2 regions of the Mesorhizobium sp. M0174 genome follow, and region 2 is predicted to be linked to the other one. Evidence: predicted binding sites of a transcription regulator. Region 2 holds the regulator's gene; the other holds the start of a gene.
What was found. The regulator LexA, encoded in region 2, represses DNA repair genes until DNA is damaged. The targets are predictions, from matches to a motif close to TGTTCNNNNTGTGTTCNG.
Positions count from the first base shown of each region.

Region 1: a site for LexA is predicted at 3,298-3,315, ahead of NKJ13_RS23055 (DUF3072 domain-containing protein). Genes of this name have one in related genera too.

Region 1 covers NZ_JAMYTB010000014.1:40,060-45,488, forward strand. The annotation lists gene NKJ13_RS23045 (acyl-[ACP]--phospholipid O-acyltransferase) at 1-2,123, opposite strand, end outside; gene NKJ13_RS23050 (hypothetical protein) at 2,880-3,122, opposite strand; gene NKJ13_RS23055 (DUF3072 domain-containing protein) at 3,350-3,568, shown strand; gene NKJ13_RS23060 (hypothetical protein) at 3,788-3,913, opposite strand; gene NKJ13_RS23065 (DUF2905 domain-containing protein) at 4,317-4,517, opposite strand; gene NKJ13_RS23070 (low affinity iron permease family protein) at 4,420-4,728, opposite strand; gene NKJ13_RS23075 (amylo-alpha-1,6-glucosidase) at 5,376-5,429, shown strand, end outside.
Region 2 covers NZ_JAMYTB010000006.1:184,837-190,265, forward strand. The annotation lists gene NKJ13_RS15035 (ComEC/Rec2 family competence protein) at 1-2,312, shown strand, start outside; gene lexA (transcriptional repressor LexA) at 2,306-3,040, opposite strand; partial or broken gene kynU (kynureninase) at 3,489-4,732, shown strand; gene NKJ13_RS15050 (hormone-sensitive lipase) at 4,831-5,429, shown strand, end outside.

The DNA.
Region 1 (5,429 bases), on a different contig from region 2:
GACATGACGCCGAGCAGCGTCGCACAGGCGCCGTTGGCGTTGGGCAGCATAATGCCGAGCGTCTGCTGGCCGGCATAGAGGTGCTTGAATTTCTCGCCAAGCACGGCGGCGGCTGTCAGCAGCTTGCCGTAACTCAGCGAACCGGTGACCGGGTCCTGCACGGCGAGCTGCTTCATGCCGCGTTCGTTCGCCGTCTGAATGATCTTCTCCAGCACGGTCTTGTCAATGTCCTGGGTGCGGAAGACGAGATCCGACATGACCTGGTAAAGGGCAGCGCCCGCCGCGGCGCGCCGCTTGCGGCCCTTCAGATCCAGCGGTACTTCAAGCTTGACCGGCTCCAGAATGGTCACCTTGACCTTCGGGAACAGCTGGCGATGCACATGCAGCGAGGTCAGCCGCGAAAAATAGCTCTTCTCCAGCCCCTCGATGCGTACCGGCACGACCATCGAGCCGGTCTTGTCGGCCACCATGGCGGCACCGTCATAGACCTTCATGAGGCCGCCCGTCACTGTGATGCGGCCTTCCGGGAAGATGACGAGTGGATCGCCGCCTTGCACGATCTTGATAAGCGTGCGGGTCGACATCGGCTTGGCCGGATTGAGCGGCAGGGCGCGGGCAAGTTTCATAAACGGCTTCATCCACCAGGCTTGGGCGATGGTGTAGTCGATGGCAAACACCGGCTCCTCATCCGTCAGCGTCAGAGCCAGCGGACCGTCGAGGAAGCTGACATGATTGAGCGCCAGGATTGGTGCCGGGCCCGCCGCCTTGAGGTTCTCCAGCCCCTCCACCTCCAGACGATGGAAGGCTCGGAACAGGATGGAAACGAAGTCGCGGAAGGCATTTGTCGGCAGGTATCTCAGCATCAGCCAGGCGGCGACTACGTTGAGTGCGGCGAGGCCGAACAGGATCCCTCCAGTGGAGACGCCGGCTGCCTGAATCGCGGCGACGACTATGCCACCTAACGTCATGAAGCCTGCATTGACGATGCTCACGGCGGCGACGACGCGAGCGCGGCGCGTTTCGGGCGCCCAGGCTTGCACTGCGGCGAAGGTCGGCACCACAAGAAAGGCGCTGGCAATAGCCATTCCCGCAAGGTCGATCGCAACATGGACCGTGTTTGGCCGGGCGAAGAATGTTGCGAGCGTTTCGGCCCTGAGCGAGGGCTGCGTGCTCCAGATGGTCCAGGCCAGGTCCAAGCCGAACAGCGCCATCAACGCCGTGCCAACCGGGGCCGGCAAGAGCACGATGCGGCCCTGCGACATCCATGCGGCTATAGCAGAGCCAATGGCGATCGAGACGGCGAACACCGCGAGATAGGCGGTGACAGCGATCTCTCCGCCACCGAGCGAATCCTTCACCAACGTAGGCAGGATCGAAAGGACGATGGCCCCGATCAGCCAGAACCACGACGTCATCAGTCCGGCGCGCCAGATCCGCTTGTCGGCACGCAGGCCGTTCAGCTGTCGCCACGTCGAGCGAAAGATGTTTTTGTCGATGACTAGGCCGGGAGCCGCAAGACCGGTCGACGGGATGTAGCGGCTGACAAGCCAACAGGCGACGGCAAGGATCATCATGATCGGCCCGAACACCGAGACGCCTATGCCATCGGCCGAGACGACGCCTCCGGCGATAGTGCCGCCGAGGATGGCGGCGAAGGTTGCCGATTCGATCCAGGCATTGGCGCGAGGCAATTCCTTGCGCTCGAGATGATCCGGCAGGATGCCGTACTTGATCGGTCCGAACAGTGCCGAGATGACGCCGAACATGAGCAACGCGATCATCAGCACCGGGATCGACGCCAGCGCGATTCCAACGACAGCGACAGCCGCAGCGGCGATCTCGGCGAATTTCAGCCGACGGGCGATTAGGGCCTTGTCGAACCGGTCGGCGATCTCGCCACCAAGGGCGGACAAGAGCAGGAAGGGAGCCATGAATACCGCTCCCGCCAGCGTGACCAGTGATGCCGCCTTGTCGGCCGCCAGGGTGAACAGAATAAGGAACACCAGCGTGTTTTTGAGGAAATTGTCGTTGAAGGCGGACAGGAACTGCGTCCAGAAGAGAGGCGCAAAGCGCCGTGACCTCATCAAATGACTGTTCGTGTCGTCGTTCGAGGCGATTTCCATTGCGGCGGCTTCCTTTGGGCAAGACCGTTGAAGATCGAGGTCGTATCGATCAGCGGTCTTGCACGGTTTGAGCTTTTGTAGTGGCAACCCGGTTACACTTCGTTACTGCGGCTCCCACCCATCAGCCACTTTGGGTTTGGATCTTCCAGCCGGTTCATGAAGCGGCTTGCCTCTCCCGCGTCTCGCATTCTTGGCGATGGTGATCGAGGTATGCACGAGCCTGGTCGCGGCCATCGGAACCCCTTGGCGACAAAGCTTGCTCCATGAAATTGATGCCGCCCTCATTATCGGAGCGGCGATAGGGAAATTGGCATGGTGAATGTCTGCAGGCGCTTGGACCCTTGGGAGGCATAGCTGTTGGATGTCATGGATATTGTCTTTTGGTTTCAGGGTGAGGTTGCGCCGGCGTTGGTCTGTTTCCAGCCCGGATACCCGCCACCCTCTCCGAGCGGATCGCAGAACGGCGCCGCCAATCTGAGCACTGCCATATCCGCCTAATTTTCCACTGCCGAATGGACGATGAAACGCGCAAGCGAGTTTCCGGATCGGAAGGCATGCGTTGGGTTGCCCACACGATGCAGAGGCGCTGCTATGTTGGCGCGACACGCTCGACGGCAGGTGCGGACGGCACAAGAATTTTCGAGAGGCCCGTGGTGACTGGAGATTGCGCTGGTCAGTATCAGGGGCGCCGGCAGCACCTGCAAGGGCAACGTCATACCGGAGAATGGAGGTTGCGCTGGGAGGCTGTTGCTTCGGCTACCAACTCAAGGTGATTGTCTGCGAGAGTTCGGCGATGTCGCCATAGATCATCGAACCTGGGACGAGAAAACATTTATCACCGAGGACTTCGAAGACTGAGCTCGACGCGGTGCAAACCGGCAGGTTCTTCGAATTGGCGTACGTGCCCAGGGTCGCGGTTTCGACCTTACGGTCCTTGGCTTCGGCACAGCCGACACTGTTCGCGAGGATTGCGATGGCAATGAGAGTCCTCTTGCTCATATTTTGCCCCTGGAGCCAGCACTTGTCGGGTAAGTCGCGCGATGCATCAAAGTAGCACCGGCCCACGATCGGCTTCATCCATCGATTGGAGGAAGCGGGCTCATCCATACTTAGCGATATCTTGAGTGAGGCGCCGAGCGGCCTAGCTGTGCGATTGGCCCACGCCGCACGGTGGCGGAACAAATCATGATCATTCTCATTGTGGTGATCATCAAGGGAGATTGAGCATGGTCGACCGGCACAACCCAAAAATCGAGGCGTCGGCAAATGTCGAAAAGGACCCGGAAGATTGGGTCAGCGGAGACGATCCAATGACCCCCGCACAAGCGTCCTATTTGAAAACTCTGGCCGAACAGGCCGACGAGCCTGACGCCTATGCTGACGGCCTTAGCAAGGCGGAAGCTTCTAAACGCATTGATGCGCTGCGGGAGAAGTTGGGCCTGTAGCGTCCTCTCGTGGCTTTTCCTCTCCAGAGAAGGACAGCCGATCGGCTCGGATTGGGACAGTTTTGCTGCAGTTGTGACCCGCGCAATTGATATTTCTGAATTCCGCGCGTTGCTGCTGGACTCGGGATCGAGACGACAAACGGCGGATGGGAGCGGCTTCTAGCCTAGCAGCCCGGCAAGACCTCGCGCCCACCGGTCCAATCCTGCTGTCGAAACAGATCAGGACGTCCCGATGAGGGCGATGGTCACCAGAGACACAAAAAGGACAAGGGCGATTGCAGCGCCCCAGAAGAGAACTTTTTCGGTGCCGCGTTGCTCTTCCTCGCGAGATATGTCTTTCGCCATTGCTTGCGTCCTTTGCGAAGGTCAACGACTTAGCAACGTGCCGCGCCAAGGCTGAGTTCCGGCAACTATCTTGCCCCTGAGGAAAGTTCTCGGAATCAAGCGTCGTATTGTCCAACCGTCGGTTGGTGGACGTATTGCAGCCGATTAATCTAAAATCCCTGTGATCCGCGCGCACAGGGCGTGCCCGACCCCGAGCCCCCGCCCGGTGCAATAGCGCTTGATCGGCCCCGCCGCATCAAACTGTGCGGCGGGCTTTTTTACTCATGCGATGGAACACCGGCGCGCAGGGAAAGGTCTGCCCTGGCAGCAAACTCTTTCCCTTATATTTTTTGCTGCCGGATCGGATAGCTTCGATCGGCCCGCGTCGTTCTTTTCCTCCGGCGACGCGGGCTCGCCGTCCTCGCTACCGGTAGAGCAGCCACAGAACAAACGAAAGCACGATGCTGATAAGAATCCCGGTGCCGATCGGAGCATAAAACGTGAAGTTCTCACGTTGGATCACGACGTCACCGGGCAATCTGCCCAGACCGACCCGCGACAACCAGGGCCACAACAGGCCTATGGCAACTACGATCGAACCAACGACAATGAGAGTTCTGGACATGAGGGATCCGGCCGGGAATATAGTGAGTCCCTTGGCTGGGCTCATTTTCATTGCTGTTTTGCTGTCGTTGCGCCTCAATTTCTTTTGGTTTTTTATTGTCAATCTTCGCCGTCTCATTGTCGGCATCGACGACTGCGCGAAGCAATTCGTCCATCTTGGCGTGCACAGCCTGAGTATCGCGGTGCTCGGCGAGCTGGATGAACAGCGTCATAGCCCAGATCGCCAGTGTGGCAACACCATGCCAGTCAAAGCCATTTTGGCCTGGGCACGGCCTGCACTGCTTCAGATGCTCAGAGGCGTCTGTGTATCATCACCAATGCGTCCAAATGCCGTTCTCCTCGTTGACAGTCGCCGAGAATACACCAGTTTGATCTGAAGGCACGTCGCAGGTTGGCGCCCGCAAGCACCTGAAGCCGGCGATTATTTTGATGAAAGACGGTCGAGGACAACTCCGGATGGACGCGTGCCGTCGCAGCGACCAAATTGCAGTGTCGCCGGACCTCGCCAGAACGTGTCCATCTTTCTCCGGCTCGCGCGTTAGAGGATGCCAGATCGCCGGCTCTATCCTGGTGGCGAGCAGCAGACGTGCGCAATGGCCGGGGGCTCACAGTTTCACCCAGCTGCTGGTGATGAATGAGGTGAGGCCCGCCGCGCCTCGTTGTGGGTCGGCTGGAGGATGTGCTCGCCAGAGCAGGCTTGACAGTTCTGCTGGAGGGGGCGGGTTTGTCCGCCTCTGTTCACGGGTATGTGCTCGAAGGTCAGATTGTTCGAGCTCGTCGATGACCGGGTCGTTGTTCGCCTGCCTGCATGATTTCGGGACAATCTGGGGGCAGGCGTTCAAGGCAGACGTGAGTTCTCGTGGCCGAAGATGGCGGCGGCGGCCGACATTGGCTGTTCAATCTGTTCCGATGG
Region 2 (5,429 bases):
CAGCAACGGTTCCGGTGCCTGCGTCCGAGCCCATCGTGCGCCTACGCCGGCGTTTCCGCCTCCCGTCACCATCCCGCATCCGCAACAGCGTAACCTCGGCAGCCGGCCTGGAACTCGACCGTGGCGTCGCCTTCCTGCTGGTGCCGGTGTTCCTCGCATGCGGGGTGGTCGTATATTTCGCGCTGTCGGTGGAGCCGGCCTTTCCGCAGCCGATCGCAATCGTGCTCCTCGCGGCCCTTTGTGCCGTCATCTCGCGGTCATGGCCCAGGACCCGCCTGTGCTTCATGGTGGCGCTGCTCTGCGCGCTTGGCGTGCTTGCCGCCAAGTTCGAGACCTGGCGTGTCGGGACGCATATGCTCGGTTCCGAAATCTCGACGCGGCTGACGGGTCGTGTCGTATCGTACGAGCCCATGGCGAGCGGCCGCATCAGACTGACAATCGATGTGATCTCAACCGCCAGGCCGACGCTGCGCTACATGCCGGAACGGGTCCGCATTTCGGCGATGAAGATACCGGCTGAGCTGGCCGCTGGTTCCGAGATCACCGGCTATGTGCGGCTGCTGCCGCCGACCGGCCCGGTGCGGCCCGACAGCTATGATTTCTCCTTCGACAGCTATTTCGCCGGTATCGGCGGCAGCGGCTTCTTTCTCGGCAATCCGAAAGTCGTGGCTTCGGGCAGCATGCCGCTTGCCGCGCGGCTTTCTTCCGCGATCGAAGACGCGCGCGAATCCATCGCCGACCATATCCGCAGCCGCATCGGCGGCGCCGAGGGCGAGATTGCTGCTGCGCTGATCGTTGGCGTGCGCGCCGGCATTCCCGAGGAGATCAACGAAGCGATGCGGCGTACAGGCATCTACCACATCATCTCCATCTCGGGGCTGCATATGGCGTTGGTCGCCGGCACCATCATGGCGCTGCTACGCGGCGCCTTTGCGCTGTTTCCCGACTTCTCATCGCGACGGCCGGTCAAGAAATATGCCGCAGCCGCCGCGCTTTTTTCGATTGCGGCCTACCTCGTCTTTTCCGGCATTGTGGTAGCGGCCGAACGCAGCTTCATCATGCTGGCGGTGATGCTTATCGCCGTGCTGTTCGACCGGGCCGCGCTCACCATGCGCAACCTGGCGATCTCGGCCATCGCGGTCATCGTGGTGTCGCCGCACGAGGTGGTCGGTCCGAGCTTCCAGATGTCCTTCGCCGCGACGGCGGCCCTTGTCGGCGCCTATGCCGGCTGGTCCGACTACCGCGCCGGCAGGGCCACCACGCCGCCGCCGCGGCGGTCGCCGCTACGCCTCGCCACGCGAAAGGTCCTGCTGGGCATGGGCGGCCTGGCGATGACCTCGATCATTGCAGGGAGCGCCACGGCGCTTTTCGCCATATGGCATTTCCAGCGCGTGGCGCCGCTCAGCCTGTTCGCCAATCTGGCCATCATGCCCATCGTCTCACTGGTCGTCATGCCCTTCGCCGTCCTCAGTGCGCTGGCGATGCCGTTCGGCGCGGATGGGCCTTTCCTATACGTGATGGGCAAAGGGCTGACGGCGATGATCGCCCTGTCCGGGTGGATCTCCGAGCGCTCGCCGATCGATGCGGTCGGACTGATTTCGCTGAGATCTGTCCTTTTGGTGACGATCGCCCTCGTCATTGCCAGCATGGCGACGACCTGGTTGCGGCTCGCGGCACTTCCTTTTGCGCTCGCCGGCTTGCTAACGACAACGCAGACGCGCGTACCCGACGTATTGATCTCGGAGGACGCACGGCTGGTCGCGCTGCCGATCGGCAGCGGTGAGCTCGCCGTCAACCGGGCACGCCCGAATGAGTTCACGATCGACAACTGGAAACGCGCGCTCACATCAGAGGCTATCGTCGCGCCGGAAACACCTGGAAAGAACGATCCGCAATTCGACATTGCCGATCCGGCCGACCTACCGCCGGGCATGCCGTTCATTTGCACGGACGGTCTCTGCCTCGCCAGGCATCCATCCGGCGCGATCATTGCGCAAGCCAAGGACCGCGATACCGCACGGCCAGCCTGCGCCTTCGCCAGCTTGATCGTCATCGACGACGCCACCGCCCATAATCCCTGCTACTACGACCGGCTGGTCCTCGTCGTCACCAAACGGCAACTGGCGCGCGCGGGAAGTGCGGCCGTCTATTTCGATCCACAAGCGGCAACACGCGCCGAAATCCGCTTCGCCGTCGAAAAATCATACCGGCCCTGGCACGTGCAGCGGAAATTTTCACGCGCGGCGCGCGGCCTGCCGCCATACCGCAGAGCCGACAATCCAAAAGCCGGCACCAAGGGCGCAACTCAGTAGCGGCGGATCAGCCCAACGAGCTTGCCCTGCACCTTGACCCTGTCTGGTCCGAAGATGCGCGTCTCGTAGGCCGGATTGGCGGCCTCCAGGGCGATCGAGGCGCCCTTGCGGCGGAACCGCTTCAGCGTCGCTTCCTCCTCGTCGACCAAGGCCACCACGATCTCACCGGGGCTCGCCGTATCGGCGTTGCGGATGATCACCGTGTCGCCGTCGAAAATGCCAGCCTCGATCATCGAATCGCCTTTGACCTCGAGCGCATAATGCTCGCCGCCCATGATCATATCCGGCGGCACCGAAATCGAATGCGTCTGGTGCTGGATAGCATCGATCGGCACACCGGCGGCGATGCGGCCCATTACCGGGATCGAAACGGCGGCGACGACATCGTCGTCATTGCCGGCTGCAGGGACGCGCGACGATGTGGGCTTGCCCTGCCGAGGGGCACCTTGCCCAAGACTGCCCTGGATGACACTCGGCGAGAACTTGCGTGCCGCATTGAGGCCGGGGGCGATCGAGTCAGGCAGGCGTAGTACCTCCAGCGCACGGGCCCGGTTGGGCAAACGGCGAATGAAGCCGCGCTCCTCCAGCGCCGTAATCAGTCGGTGGATTCCGGATTTGGAAGCCAGGTCGAGCGCTTCCTTCATCTCGTCGAAGGAAGGTGGGATACCGCTTTCCTTCAACCTTTCGTGGATGAACATAAGCAGTTCGTGTTGTTTGCGTGTCAGCATAGCGACCCCCAACAGAATCAGAAAACAAACCCAGAACAGACACTATCTGTTCCAGTTGTGTTCCGCAACTGTTTAAAGTTTAATGAATGCGTTAAGGCTCGGGAAACAAACGACGTCCCCTACCGGCGTACCGTATTTTCACCGCCGCGAGCCTCATCCCCTTGATTCTGCTTTCGTTTGCGCCGTTCTGGCCTCCTTGAAGGCGGCACTGGCATCGGCCGTCGGTCGGCAAAGGGCACGGAATTGAACCCGTATCGACTGTGCGGTTTGGTCAATGCACCGTGAACGAAACGAACTCAAAACGCCAACCTCGGGCTAACTCCAGGTTTCCACCGCCTGGTCAGGCTGCTTCTCGCCGGTGGAGCCTTGCTACGCGCTACCCGGTAATGGAAGAACAGTTGATGCGTGTCCGGCGTTGCGTTGGATTTTTTGAGGGAGCAGGCAAATCATGACGGGAATTCCCGATCTCGTGGCCGTAAAGGCGATGGATGCCGCGGATCCGCTGCGCGCGATGCGCGACCGCTTTGTGTTGCCGCAAGGAGTGATCTATCTCGACGGCAATTCGCTAGGAGCTGCTTCACGTGCCGCCTTCGATGAATTGCGCAAGGCCGCGACCGAAGAATGGTCGCATGATCTCATCCGCGCATGGAACACGGCCCGCTGGTTCAACATGCCGCTTGAACTTGGCGACCAGCTCGGGCGCCTGATCGGTGCCGCGGTCGGCCAGACGGTGGTCTGCGACACGACGTCGGTCAACATCTACAAGCTGCTGCACGCGGCCATGGCCATGCGACCGGAGCGGCAGGCCATCGTCGCCGAGGGCGATAGTTTTCCGACAGACCTCTACATGGCTGAGGGTGTGGTTTCGACGCGAAAAGATGCGCTGCTGCGCCTCTCGGGGGTCGACGCGCCGACCATCGAGGAGCTGATCGACGATCGCACCGCCGTGGTGCTGGTCAATCACGTCAACTACAAATCGGGCGAACTGCGCGACATGCCGGCTCTGACGCGCAGGGCCCAGGAAGCCGGGGCGATGATCGTCTGGGATCTCTGCCACACCGCTGGCGCGATGCCAGTCGAGCTCGACAAAGCAAACGCCGATTTTGCCGTTGGCTGCACCTATAAATATCTGAATGGCGGCCCGGGCGCGCCTGCCTTCATCTATGCGGCTGAGCGGCATCTTTCCGACATCCAGCAGCCGCTCACCGGCTGGTGGGGCCATGCACGACCCTTCGCCTTCGAGCCAGGCTATGCGGCCGGCACCGGCATCCGCCGGTTTCTGTGCGGCACCCAGCCGATCCTTTCGATGCGCACGCTGAAGGGCGCGCTCGACATCTGGGACGATGTCGACATGACTGCGGTGCGCAAGAAGAGCATCGCACTGGCCGATCTGTTCATCGAGCTTGTCGAGGCAAAGTGCGGCACTTACGGCCTCACGCTCGAAAGCACGCGCGATGGGGAAAAACGCGGCAGCCAGATTTCATTCATGCATGAGCATGGCTACCAGATCATGCGCGCGCTGATCGAACGTGGTGTGATCGGCGATTTTCGCGCGCCATCGACCATGCGCTTCGGCTTCACCCCGCTCTATGTCGGCTATGCCGATGTCTGGCAGGCGTCGAAGTGCTTGAGGACATCCTGCGCACCGGTGCGTGGAAGGATGCGCGCTTCGCCATCAAGGCGGCTGTCACTGAGATTGATGCGAGAGCTGGAATCGTGAGGCTGGCGATGATGCGCCGCGCGATGCTCGCGGCTAGGTTGCAAGGCCATATTGCCAGGGAGGGCGCAGGGTGTTCGAACGTCATATTGCCGATTGGGACAACGCCTATGCCAACGGCGCCAACATAGCCGGCAGCGATCGCTGGCCGGCGGCCTGGGTCGAGCCCGCGCAGGTTTTCCGCGAGGCGCTTTCGACCGAGGGCAGGGCGCGGCTCGACCTGGCCTATGGCGATAACCCACGCAACCGGTTCGATCTTTTCCTGCCGGCCACCAAGCCGAAGGGGGTCGTGGTGTTCGTCCATGGCGGCTACTGGATGGCATTCGACAAGAGTTTCTGGTCACATCTTGCCGCGGGCGCTGTTGATCGCGGCTATGCAGTTGCCATGCCGTCCTACACGCTCTGTCCGCAGATACGCATTGGCAGCATCGTCAAGGAAGTCGGCGCGGCGATAGGCAAGGCGGCGGCGATGGTCGCAGGGCCGCTGATGCTGACCGGGCACTCGGCCGGCGGCCATCTTGTTAGCCGGATGGTTACCAGGACAACGCCGCTGGCGCCCGAAGTGGTCCGGCGCGTTCGTCACGTGGTGTCGATCTCGGGGGTGCATGATTTGCGCCCGATCATGCGCACCGGCATGAACGAGACGCTGGCGATCGATGAGGCCGAGGCGCA